DNA from 4 places in the Mesorhizobium sp. WSM4935 genome. Region 1 is predicted to be linked to each of the others. Evidence: predicted binding sites of a transcription regulator. Region 1 holds the regulator's gene; each other region holds the start of a gene.
The links. Region 1 encodes LexA, which represses DNA repair genes until DNA is damaged. Its sites were predicted from a motif close to TGTTCNNNNTGTGTTCNG; they were not measured.
Positions count from the first base shown of each region.

Region 2: a site for LexA is predicted at 1,663-1,680, ahead of P9273_RS23880 (ATP-dependent helicase). Genes of this name have one in related genera too.
Region 3: a site for LexA is predicted at 1,109-1,126, ahead of P9273_RS27450 (helicase-related protein). Genes of this name have one in related genera too.
Region 4: a site for LexA is predicted at 1,164-1,181, ahead of P9273_RS15980 (PA0069 family radical SAM protein). Genes of this name have one in related genera too.

Region 1 is NZ_JARTVR010000003.1:386,967-390,175, forward strand. It holds gene P9273_RS09890 (molybdopterin molybdotransferase MoeA) at 1-644, shown strand, start outside; gene lexA (transcriptional repressor LexA) at 761-1,501, shown strand; gene P9273_RS09900 (ComEC/Rec2 family competence protein) at 1,495-3,209, opposite strand, start outside.
Region 2 is NZ_JARTVR010000012.1:111,119-114,327, forward strand. It holds gene P9273_RS23880 (ATP-dependent helicase) at 1-1,637, opposite strand, end outside; gene P9273_RS23885 (hypothetical protein) at 1,837-2,004, opposite strand; gene P9273_RS23890 (hypothetical protein) at 2,139-2,321, shown strand; gene P9273_RS23895 (LysR substrate-binding domain-containing protein) at 2,609-3,209, opposite strand, start outside.
Region 3 is NZ_JARTVR010000017.1:5,172-8,380, forward strand. It holds gene phbB (acetoacetyl-CoA reductase) at 1-574, shown strand, start outside; gene P9273_RS27450 (helicase-related protein) at 1,292-3,209, shown strand, end outside.
Region 4 is NZ_JARTVR010000005.1:284,241-287,449, forward strand. It holds gene P9273_RS15970 (hypothetical protein) at 1-421, opposite strand, end outside; gene P9273_RS15975 (glycosyltransferase) at 604-1,107, opposite strand; gene P9273_RS15980 (PA0069 family radical SAM protein) at 1,256-2,410, shown strand; partial or broken gene P9273_RS15985 (ribonuclease HII) at 2,605-3,209, shown strand, end outside.

The sequences.
Region 1 (3,209 bases):
CGCCGGGCAGCGCGCTCGGCCCTGATCAGATCATTTCGTCCAACGCCTATGGCGTCGCCGCCGCCGCCCAGTCGGTCGGCGCGCGTGCGCTCGATCTCGGCATCGCCGCCGATCGCAAGGAAGCGATCGCGGCGCTGGTCCGGAAAGCAGTCGAGGCGAACGCCGATGTCATCGTCACGCTCGGCGGCGCCTCGGTCGGCGACCACGACCTGATCCATGACGTGCTGACCAGTGAAGGCATGCGGCTCGACTTCTGGAAGATCGCCATGCGCCCCGGCAAGCCGCTGATGTTCGGCCGCCTTGGCAATGTCCGCTGCATCGGCCTGCCCGGCAACCCGGTGGCCAGCATCGTCTGCTCGCAGCTCTTCCTGAAGCCGCTGCTTGCCAGGCTCGGTGGCCGCGACCACAGGCAGAACCTGCGAACGGCCCGGCTGGGCGCAGCGATGCAGGCCAACGACCTCAGGCAGGACTATGTGCGCGCCGTCATACGCGAGGACGCCGGCACGCTCGTCGCGACCCCGTTCGGCATCCAGGACTCCTCGATGCTCAGAACGCTCGCCGACGCCAACGGCCTGATCGTGCGCGAGCCCTTCGCGCCGGCAGCCGAGACCGGCGCCGAATGCAGCGTTCTGATGTTACGCTGAACAAATCGTCAACGAATTCACTAAACTTTAAACGGTTGCGGAACACAACTGGAACAGATAGTGTTTGTTCTGGGTTTGTTTTTCTGATTCTGGTTTCAGAACCCGTGGGGGCCGCCATGCTGACGCGCAAACAACATGAACTTCTGATGTTCATCCACGAAAGGCTGAAGGAAAGCGGGATTCCGCCGTCTTTCGACGAGATGAAGGAAGCGCTCGACCTCGCCTCCAAGTCCGGCATCCACCGGCTGATCACGGCGTTGGAGGAACGCGGTTTCATTCGCCGGCTGCCGAACCGGGCGCGCGCGCTGGAAGTGCTGCGCCTGCCCGACTCGATCGCACCCGGCCTCAATGCGGCGAAGAAGTTTTCGCCAAGCGTCATCCAGGGCAGCTTGGGTCAGAACAATCTCAGCCGTCAGGTCAAGCCGGCTGCGCCATCGCGCGCCCCGACGCCAAGCAACGACGACGATGCCGGCTCGGCCGTATCCATTCCGGTGATGGGTCGCATCGCCGCCGGTGTGCCGATCGACGCCATCCAGCACCAGACGCATTCGATCACGGTGCCGCCGGACATGATCGCCGGCGGCGAGCATTATGCGCTGGAGGTCAAAGGCGACTCGATGATCGAGGCCGGCATCTTCGACGGCGACACCGTGATCATCCGCAACGCCAACACGGCAAGCCCGGGCGAGATCGTGGTGGCGCTGGTCGATGATGAGGAAGCGACGCTCAAGCGCTTCCGCCGCAAGGGTGCCTCGATCGCGCTGGAAGCTGCCAACCCGGCCTACGAGACCCGCATCTTCGGACCGGATCGGGTGAAGGTGCAGGGCAAGCTCGTCGGGTTGATCCGCCGCTACTGATCCGGTTGCGAAGGTTTCGCATCCGTCCGCTCAGGCTTTTGATAAGGCGGCAGTCCTCTCGCCTCGCGGGTATACTTGCGCTGTTCGTGCCAAGGCCGGTACGGCTGCTCGACAGCATATTGGATGGCCGGTCGCGCGGTTGCCGATTGGGGATCGAAGAAGACGGCGGCGCTGCCGTCGCGCGCCAACTGCCGCTTGGTGACGACGAGCACGCGCGGATCGCGGCAGGGGTTGTAGGCGGTGGCGTCGTTGATGACGACGAGGTCGGCAAAGCCGCAGGCCGGCCGGGCGCTGTCGCGGGTTTCGGCGAGTGCGACGATGGCGCCGGACGGATGCCGGCCGATGCAAAGATCACCCGTGCAGTAGAAGGGCGAGCCGGGCGGCAGATCGACGGGATCGACGATGTTCAGCGCATCTTTGGCGAACGTCTCCGGCGGCACGATTTCCTCGGCTTTCAGCGCCCGTTTCCAATTGTCGGTGGTGAACTCGTTGGCGCGTGCACGATTGACGGCAAGCTCGCCACCGCCGATCGGCATCGCCACCAGATGCGCGTCCTCCGAAATGAGCACGTCCGGCGTGCGGACATGCGGAATGGCCAGCAGCGCGGCAAGCGCGAAGGGAACGGCGGCAAGCCTCAGCCAGGTGGTGGCCATTGTCGCAATGACCAGCGCGATCGTCGCCAGCAGCACCGACTGGATCGAGATCAGCCCGACGGCGTCGACCGGTGAGCGTTCGGAGATCCATGCCGAAATGGCGATCATCGCCGTCAGTCCCTTGCCCATCACAAAGAGGAACGGGCCGTCGAAACCGAAGGGCATGGCCAGCGCGCTCAACACGGCAAACGGCATGACGATCAGTGACACGATCGGCATGACCGCCAGATTGGCGAGCAGACTGAGCGGCGACACGCGCTGGAAATGCCAGATCGCAAACAGCAATGTCGCGCTGCCCGCGATGAGCGACGTCACGGCGGCGCCGCCTACGCCAACCGCCAGTTTTCGCGACAGGAACCCGAGGAACGAACGCTTTGCCGGCGGCGCGATCGTTTTGCCGGCGCGATAGTCGGCAAAGCCGGCATAAGCGCCGACCAGGGCGGCGGTGGCGGCGAAGGACATCTGGAAGCTCGGGCCGACCACTTCGTGCGGCGAGACAAGGATCACGGCGATAGCCGAGATCGCCAGGTTGCGCATGGTGAGCGCCGCACGGTCGAAGAGCACGGCGGCAAGCATCACGGCGAGCATGATGAAGCTTCGCTCGGCCGCCACCACGATGCCCGAGATGACGAGGTAAGCGGCGATCGAGATGAGCGCGATTCCGGCGGCATATTTCTTCACCGGCCGGCGCGAAGAGAAATCCGGAAGCAGCGCGAAGGCGCCGCGCAAAAGGACCATGATCGTGCCGGCGACTAGCGCCATGTGCAGACCGGAGATCGAGATGATGTGGTAGATGCCGGTGCGCCGCATCGACTCGTTGATCGCTTCCGGAATGCCGGCGCGCACGCCGACGATCAGCGCCGCCGCGATCTCGCCCTCGGACCCGCCTATGCTGCTCCTGATGTGATCGGCGATCCCTTCGCGCGCGTTTTCGACTGCCGAGGCGACGCGCGCGCCGAAAGGCGCCTCCACCGGCGCAACCAGCTTCGGGTCGCCCAGGAAAAAGCCGCTGCCGCCGATGCCGGCAAAATAGCTGTCGAAGGAAAAGTCGTAGC
Region 2 (3,209 bases), on a different contig from region 1:
GTGAGCTCGGTCAGGAAGCGCTCGCGCGACGGATAGGTCGATGCGATCTGTTCGAGCTGGATGAGATCGGCGCGTCGCGTGATCGCGTCCTCATGGATGCGCTCCATATGCGGCTCGTACCAGAGCCTGATCCGTTCCAGATCCGCCGGCCATTTGGCGCCGGCGCGCAGCCCGCTATAGATGTCGAGGAACACCGGCCAGTCCTGCGCGGCGCGCTGCGGCGGCCGGAACCGGGCAAGGCCCAGCGTCTCGTCCAGCGATGTCGCCATGGCATCTACGATCTGCGAGGCGGCGGACGGGCCGATCCCCGGCATGAGCTGCAGCACGCGGAAACCGGCGACGCGGTCGCGCGGGTTCTCGGCGAAACGCAGCATTGCCAGCATGTCCTTCACATGCGCGGCGTCGAGGAATTTCAAGCCGCCGAACTTGACGAAGGGGATGTTGCGGCGCGTCAGTTCCACCTCCAGCGGTCCGCTGTGGCTCGAGGTCCGAAACAGCACCGCCTGTGCCTTCAGCGCCGTGCCGGCCTCGCGTTCGGCCAGGATCGCTTGGCAGACATAATTGGCCTGCTCGGCCTCGTCGCGCACGCTGACCAACTGCGGCTTGTGCGAGGACCGGCGCTCGGTCCAGAGGTTCTTGGTGAAGCGCTCGCTGGCCTCGCCGATCACCCTGTTGGCGGCGGCCAGGATCGTCTCGGTCGAGCGGTAATTGCGCTCCAGCATGACGATCTCGGCGCCTTGCACGAACTGCTTGGGGAAATCGAGGATGTTGCGCACTTCCGCCGCGCGGAAGGAATAGATCGACTGCGCGTCGTCGCCCACCACGGTGAGCCCGGCGCCGTCGGGCTTCAGCGCGAGCAGGATCGAGGCCTGCAGCCGGTTGGTGTCCTGGTATTCGTCGACCAGCACATGGTCGAAGCGGGAACCAAGATGCGCGGCGATCTCCGGCTCGGCCGCCATCTGCGCCCAGTAGAGCAGGAGATCGTCGTAATCGAGCACGTTCTGCGCCTGCTTGGCCTCGACGTAGGCCGCAAAGAGTTCCTTCAACTGGTCCGCCCATGCCGCGCACCAGGGGAAGGCGGAGCCCAACACTTCGCCGAGAGGGGACTGCGCGTTCACGGCCCGCGAATAGATCTGCAGGCAGGTGCCTTTGGTCGGAAAGCGGCCTTCGGTCTTGGAGAAACCCAGCTCGTGCCGGGCAAGGTTCATCAGGTCGGCCGAATCCTCGCGATCGTGGATGGTGAAGGCGGGATCGAGCCCGATCTGCTCGGCATAATCGCGCAAAAGCCTTGCGCCGATGCCGTGAAACGTGCCGGCCCAGGCCAGCGCGTCGGCGATGATCGCCGCGTCGCGCCCCAGCACCTCGCCGGCGATGCGCTCCACCCGCTTGGCCATCTCGGCCGCGGCGCGGCGCGAGAAGGTCATCAGCAGGATGCGGCGCGGATCGGCGCCCTTGACGATGAGATGCGCGACGCGATGCGCCAGCGTGTTTGTCTTGCCGGAGCCCGCGCCCGCGATCACCAGCAGCGGCGTCGCCACCTTGCCGTCACCATGCACCACCGCCAGCCGCTGCTCGTCGTTCAGCCGGGCAAGATAGGCGGGTGTCTCGAAGGACGAATCACGGGCGGCGATGTTCATCGCCCATCAAGCATCGTTTCCGCTTTGTTCGCAATAATTTCCTCGCTCCGCAAGCGGGAGAGGTGGCCGGAGAGGGGGCTGCGCCCGCATTCAAGAAATGCGTTCACTGGAAGGGATATTCCCAGCCGAAAGAGCGTATTCCCCAATCCGTCTTCGGCTTCGCCCGGCCGCCTTTCCTCCGCCGAGGCGGAAAAAACCGCTACCGCTTCGGTTCCACCCCCATCGCCGCCGACTGCCGCCGCAGCCTGCGCCTTTCATCGCCCGGCATATCCAGCGGCGTGACGTTTCCGGGCACCTCGTCGATGATCCTCACGGCGACGCGATAGGCGGTGTAGGCAAAAAGGCCGACAAGCAGCAGACGGACCATGATCACTTCCTCGTTGCGTTCGATTGGCTCGGGATTTCAACCGGACGCGGGCCGGTTGGTTCCCCGCGCCACGCAACCAAACCGCCACCGCCTCGTTTGCCCTTCATGAAAGGGGCGAACGAGAGGAGGTCGTCATGAAGAAACTTCCTGTGCTGCTGGCTCTCGCGGCAGGGCTCGTGCTCGCCGCCTGCGACAACAGCGTGCAGCCCACCAAGGCGCCGGGCGATGAAGTCAACCAGAACCCTCAGGTCGACAAGAACCCGGTGCCGAAATCGACCACCGGCGGAGACCAGCAGGGTACGGCGCCGAAGCAATAGGGCAGGGGGCGGGTCGAGTTATCGTCGGCCTTAAACGTCAAGTTATCGCCGGCCGAAACGAAGAAGGCCGGCGCTGCTTGGGAGGAAGCTCGGTAGCGCCGGCCAAGCGGGAAAATCAGGCCCGCCGCACGATCCAACATAGCTGAGTCTCCGCTTTGCGTCATGGCGTGATCGCGGTAGCCGGCTATTAAGCCTCAGGGGAAACGGAAAACCCGAATTCAGGAAGGCACCGTCGCAGCGCCCCCGGTCCCGCGTTCGTTCAAGCGAGCATTGTGCAAGAGTGATCTTCACGCCATCGCCGAGCGCCTCACCGGCACGTTGGCGACCTCCATGTCCAACTGGCGCTGCGTTAGCGCCGCCTCGGCCATGATCCAATGCTTGAACAGCTCCACTTTGCGTGCGCCGAGCGCCTTGATGGGGCTGACGAAATACCATCCGGCCGTGTTGGGATGGTGGACCGCGAAGGGCGCAACCAGCCGTTCGGCGCGGATGTCGCTTGCCATATAGGCGCGGTTGGCGACGGCAAAGCCCATCCCCGCATTGGCCGCTTCGTAGGACATCATGCAGGAATCGAAATAGACGCTCCTGGTTTCGCCCAGCACGAAGCTCGCGCCGGCAAAGCCCAGCCATGACTGCCAGTTCTGCGTGCACGTGTCGGAGTGCAGCAGTGTGAAATAGCGCAGGTCCTCCGGCGTCACCTTCGACAGCGGCTTGTCGCCCAGCACCTCATGGAAGAGCTTGCGGCTGCAGACCGGCGTCAGATCTTCCTTGAACAGCAGCTCCGAGGTGAGGCCGGGAAAATTGCCGTCTCCATAGCGGATTTCGAGATCATATTCCGAGGTCGAGAATTCATGCGTGGCGTAAGAGGTCGAAACCCGCATCTCGATG
Region 3 (3,209 bases), on a different contig from region 1:
CTATAAATGGTCCGTCGCCGACTACGAGGCCTGCGCCGCCGGCATCAAGCAGGTCGAAGCCGATCTCGGTCCGGTCGGAGTGCTGGTCAACAATGCCGGCATCACCCGCGACGCCATGTTCCACAAGATGACGCCCGCGCAGTGGAAGGACGTGATCGACACCAATCTCTCGGGCGTCTTCAACATGACGCATTCTTTGTGGAGCGGCATGCGCGACCGCAAGTTCGGCCGCGTCATCACCATCTCCTCGATCAACGGCCAGAAGGGCCAGGCCGGCCAGGCCAACTACTCCGCCGCCAAGGCCGGCGACATCGGCTTGTCCAAGGCCCTCGCCCAGGAAGGCGCCCGCGCCGGCATCACAGTCAACGTCATCTGTCCGGGCTATATCGCCACCGACATGGTCAAGGCGATCGACGAGAAAGTGCTCAGCGAGCGCATCATCCCGCAGATCCCGGTCGGCCGCCTCGGCGAGCCGGAAGAGATCGCGCGCTGCGTCGTCTTCCTGGCTTCCGACGAGGCCGGCTTCATCACCGGCTCGACCATCACCGCCAATGGCGGCCAGTATTTCGCCTGACCCCGGTACTTCGCTCGGCATCATTCGTCGCCGGGGCGCCCCCGGCACCGGAGCCGCCTTTTTTGTCCGCCGGCCGGGCCGGCGTGACACCTTGCCTCAATTCGGCACGCAAAAGTTAACGGCCGCTGCACTTCTTGTGCGCAAGTGTCCACACAACCTGTGAATTATCGGTGGGCGAGCTGTGGATAACACCATATTTAGGGGTGAACAAACCGGGAAAACCGTCGCATCGCTGATTCGTCGCCGATTCGTTCCGGCTTTGGCCGAAAAGTTAACGGCGAGCAGCCCGAGCATCGCTGAAATCGTAAAAAGCGATTAAGAAAGTTCAACAATTTCATAATCTTGACCAAGCACCCCAAGCCGGCCGCGACCGGTCACCGGCAAAGGTTAACGACGGCCTGGCTCCAGCGAAGGCGAAGCATGAATTGGGCCAATCTCCCCGATTCAGCATGTGGTGAGACTCACCGTCAAAAACTCCACATATAGCCGTGAACAAAACCTGAATCAGAACGAGTCAGCGATTCGTCGCCGATTCGTTCCAGACTCGTTCCAGCCGTTAACGACAGCCGGTTTTTGACCGGCTGCCGCTTCCAGCCTGCCCCCAGAAGAACATTCCGCTTTCGCTCGGGCTCCTAAATCCCTATGTGTCGGCTGTCACACGCGGCGGCGCCGCCGCGCCTCCGACCAGAAGCGGCAGAAAGTCTTATTTCCGAGCCGATGAACATCCAGCCGAAACACTCCCAGCCGCTGATCCTTTCGGGCCGCGACGTGACGGCCGTGCTAGGCCCCACCAACACCGGCAAGACCCATCTTGCCATCGAGCGCATGGTCGCGCACGAAACCGGCATCATCGGCCTGCCGCTGAGGCTGCTTGCCCGCGAGGTCTATGCGCGCGTCTGCGAGAAGGTCGGCGCCCCCAAGGTGGCGCTGATCACCGGCGAGGAGAAGATCGTGCCTGCCGGCGCGAAATATTCGGTCTGCACGGTCGAGGCAATGCCGCGCGAAACCGACGCCGCCTTCGTCGCCATCGACGAGGTGCAGCTGGCCGGCGATCTCGAGCGCGGCCATATCTTTACCGACCGCATCCTGCATCTGCGCGGCCGCCAGGAGACGCTGCTTCTGGGCGCCGCCACCATGCACGGCATCCTGCAGAAACTGCTGAAGGGCGTATCCGTGGTCACGCGGCCGCGCCTGTCGCACCTTGCCTATGCCGGCTCGAAGAAGCTCACCCGGCTGCCGCGGCGCACGGCGATCGTCGCCTTCTCGGCCGACGAGGTCTACGCCATCGCCGAACTGATCCGCCGCCAGCAGGGGGGTGCCGCCGTCGTGCTCGGCGCGCTTTCGCCGCGCACCCGCAACGCGCAGGTCGAGATATTCCAGTCCGGCGATGTCGACTATCTCATTGCTACCGACGCCATCGGCATGGGTCTGAACCTCGACCTCGATCACGTCGCTTTCGCCCAGAACCGCAAGTTCGACGGTTATCAATACCGCAACCTGACCGCCGCCGAGCTCGGCCAGATCGCCGGCCGCGCTGGCCGGCATCTGCGCGACGGAACCTTCGGCGTCACCGGCCAGGTCGACCCGTTCGACGAGGATCTGGTGCAGAAGATCGAGGCGCATGATTTTGATCCGGTGAAGGTGCTGCAATGGCGCACCGCCGATTTCGATTTCACCAGCCTTGACGCGCTGAAGCGCTCGATCGAGGCCAGCGCGCCGGTCGAAGGCCTGACCCGCGCGCTGCCGGCGGTGGACGCACAGGCCCTGGAGCACCTGTCGCGCGACGGCGACATCCGCGCTTTGGCCACCGGCAAGGAGCGGGTGGCGCTGCTTTGGGAAGCCTGCGCGCTGCCCGACTACCGCAAGATCGCGCCCGCGCAGCATGCCGACCTCATCGCCTCCATCTATATGGACCTTGCGCGCCATGGCCATGTTGATGAGAATTACATGGCCGAGCAGGTGCGGCGCGCCGACACGACGGACGGCGACATCGACACGCTGTCGCACCGGATCGCGCAGATCCGCACCTGGACTTTCGTCTCCAACCGGCCGGGCTGGCTGGCCGATCAGCTACACTGGCAGGAAAAGACACGCGAAATCGAAGACAGATTGTCGGATGCGCTGCATGAGCGGTTGACGAAACGCTTCGTAGACCGCAGGACTTCCGTCCTCATGCGGCGCCTTAGAGAAAATACCATGCCTGAAGCCGAAATCAGCCCTACCGGAACCGTCCTCGTCGAAGGCCATCATGTCGGCGAGTTGCAAGGGTTCCGCTTCACCGCCGACCAGAGCGCCGGCGGCGAGGACGCCAAGGCGGTGCGCACCGCCGCCCAGAAGGCGCTCGCGGCCGAGTTCGACGCGCGCGCCGAACGCTTTGCCGCTTGCGCCAATGGCGACCTGGCGCTGGGCTCGGACGGCGTGCTGCGCTGGATCGGCGCGCCGATCGGCACGCTGGTCGCCGGCGACGAGGCGCTGAAACCGCGCCTGGTCCTGCTTGCCGACGAGCAGCTGACCGGCCCTGCCCGCGACAAGGTCGCCGCGCGCGCCGAGCGTTTCGTCAACTTCCAGATCGAGTCGCTTTTGAAGCCGCTGGTCGACTTGAAGAATGCCGACCAGATCACCGGCATAGCGCGCG
Region 4 (3,209 bases), on a different contig from region 1:
CGGCATGGTCGCCCGGCATGAATTCAAGGCGGCGGTCGAAATTGCCGAAGCAAGGTGTACGCTGCGCGAAGGCGGCGATTTCCTGATGGATCGCGGAGGGCAGCATCAAGCCCGAAAACAGGCCTTCGGCGCGCAAAGCCTCGACCGCCGCCGCACGGTCGGTGCCGACGAACATCGTCTCTGCCGCATTGTCGAGAGGGCGGGCTCGTTTGGCGCCCAGCCAGTGCATGCGGCGCCCTGGCATGGTTCGCGCCAAAACGAACATCGGCAGCCAGGCCGGGTTTTCGCGAAGATCCTTCATGTAGGTCGGGATGCGCACCGCAATGCGCCTGAACAAACTGCCGCTGCGGGCAATGGCTTCCAGACTGGTTGCGACTTCCAGACTGGTTGCGCCAGACTTGTCGGGGGTGGAAGAGTCCATCGGATCCTCGCATCCGCGGCGTCCGCCATCGGCCGCCTACCGCTTCGAACTTGCCCAATCCCCAATGCCCCATATTAAGGAATGCTAATCCGGTGTTGAATTTTGTGCAACGCACAAAAGATCGATGTGGTGAATTTTACCGGATCTGCCCTTCGCACCTGGGAAGAAAGCCGTTGCCGGCCTCACTTCGGCGGCGCCACCCAGATTTCGGCGTTTAACCGCCTGGTCGCCAGGCCGCGCGCCAGGGCTTCGGCGCTGCGCGCGCTCTTTGCCAGAGCCAAAGCCTGCCGCTTGCTGATGACGAGACCTTCGGCCAGCGCACGATTGCCTGAAAAGATGCGAGCCAGGAAAGGCGCGCGATCGGCGCGGGCGCGCGAAAATCGCGCCGGCATGGTCTGTCTCGCCGTATGGGCGACGACCTCGTCGATCCAGCCCTCGGCGAGCCGAGCGCCGGGTTCCAGCAACAGCAGCCAATCGCCCTTGGCCTGGCCGATGCCCACGGCGATCCCGCCGGTCACATGATGGCAGCCGGCATGCTCGGCCACCCGATGCGTCTGGTCGGTCGAGCCTTGATCGCAGACGATCACGTCGCGCACCACCCCTTCGACCGCGGCGCCGACCAGCGAGGCGAGCGTACGGGCGAGCCCCTCCTCGTCGTTCTTGGTTTCGATGACAACGCTGAGCATTTTTAGCCGAATAGCGGAAAGCGCGGCGATGCGCCAGTTGCGCGTTCCAGCGAAAAAGTTCTTGCTTTGTTCTCATCGGCAAAATAGGAATAGTTTCATGAACAGAGCGATTCGAAAGCCTGCCGACAGTCCTTGGGAGAGGGCGAAAATGGAACAGATCGTGCGCGCCGACATTGCCGCTTTCGGAGCAGGAAGAGCCGAGATGGCGAACGCGATGATCGAGCAGAGTGGCATGCGCGTGCGGCCCGACCGGAATCGCGGCCGCTCGGCCGGCATCAACCCGTCCGGCCGGTTCGAGCCGGTCAGCCGGCATGTGTTCGACGACGGCTGGAACTCGCTGGAGGAGCTGCCGCCGTTCAAGACGGAAGTGCAGGTCGAAAAGCCGCGCACCATCATCACGCGCAACGAGTCGCCCGACATTTCCTTCGACCGTTCGATCAATCCCTATCGCGGCTGCGAGCATGGCTGCGTCTATTGCTTTGCCCGGCCGACGCATGCCTTCATGGGCCTGTCGCCGGGGCTCGATTTCGAATCGAAGCTGTTCGCCAAGCCGGATGCGGCGCGCATGCTGGACCGGGAATTGTCGAAGCCGGGCTATCAGCCGCGCACGATTGCCATCGGCACCAACACCGATCCCTACCAGCCGATCGAGAAGCAATACCGGATCATGCGCGAGATTCTGGAAGTGCTCGAGGCGCGCGGCCATCCGGTCGGCATCGTCACGAAGTCGGCGCTGGTCACGCGCGACATCGACATTCTTTCGCGCATGGCCGAGCGCGGTCTTGCCAAGGTGGCGCTGTCGGTGACGACGATGGACCGGATGCTGGCGAGAACCATGGAGCCGCGCGCGTCGACGCCGACGAAGCGGCTGGAGGCGATCAGGCAGCTTTCGGATGCCGGCATTCCGGCATCGGTGATGGTGGCGCCGATCATCCCCGGTCTCAACGATCCGGAGATGGAGCGCATCCTCGATTCGGCCAGGGCCGCCGGCGCGCGTGAGGCCGGCTACGTCATCCTGCGCCTGCCGCTCGAGGTGGCGCCGATCTTCAAGGACTGGCTGTTGCGGCATTATCCGGACCGCTACCGGCATGTGATGTCGCTGATCCGGTCGATGCGCGACGGCAAGGATTACGATTCGGAATGGGGCAAGCGCATGAAGGGCGCCGGTCCCTATGCCTGGCAGATCGGCCGGCGATTCGAGATCGCCGCCAAGCGGCTCCGCCTCAATGTCGAGCGACGACAGCTTCGCACCGACCAATTCGTCGCAGGTTCCGGCGCCGGCGAGCAGCTGATGCTGCTTTGACGCCAGCACCGGCCATGACGGCCGGCGTTAAGCAATTCCAGGCAAAGCGAATTTCCGTCTGGAATTGCGATTTGTTTCGAAATTCCGTCCGGCCCTTGTCCCCCGGCCGTGAGACGGTGCCTTCCCGGTCCGACGCCCCATCCGACCCGGAAGGACTTGCGGAGAATCGGAGCCGATGCGAACCTCGCCGCACCATGGCTCGCCCGCGTTCCGATTCTCCGCTTCTCTTTGAAATGGTCGAGAAGCCCGACTTCTCGATCGAGACCAAGGCGATGGCCGACGGGCTGTGGCCGGTCGCCGGCATGGACGAGGCAGGCCGCGGTCCGCTGGCGGGTCCGGTGGTGGCCGCCGCGGTGGTGCTCAATCCCGCCAATATTCCGGAAGGCCTCGACGATTCCAAACGCCTCACCCATTTGCAGCGCGAGGCGCTGTTCCTCAAGATCCTCGGCTCGGCGCTGAGTGTCTCGATGGCCTCGATCAGCGCCGAAGGCATCGACAACAGCAACATCCTGAAGGCAAGCCTCGAAGCGATGCGCCGTGCCGCCGCGGGCCTCTCGCTGCAACCGAAGCTCGCCCTGGCCGACGGCCGCGACGTTCCCCCTGGTCTCGCCTGCGAAGGCCGGGCGCTCATCAAAGGCGACCAGCGCTCGCAATCGATCGCCGCCGCGTCGATCGTCGCCAAGGTGATGCGCGACCGCATGATGTGCGGCTGCGGTGGACATCACGAGCATTACGGCTTCGAGGTGCATATGGGCTATGCGACGGTCCGGCACCGTACCGCGATCGAGACGCATGGGCC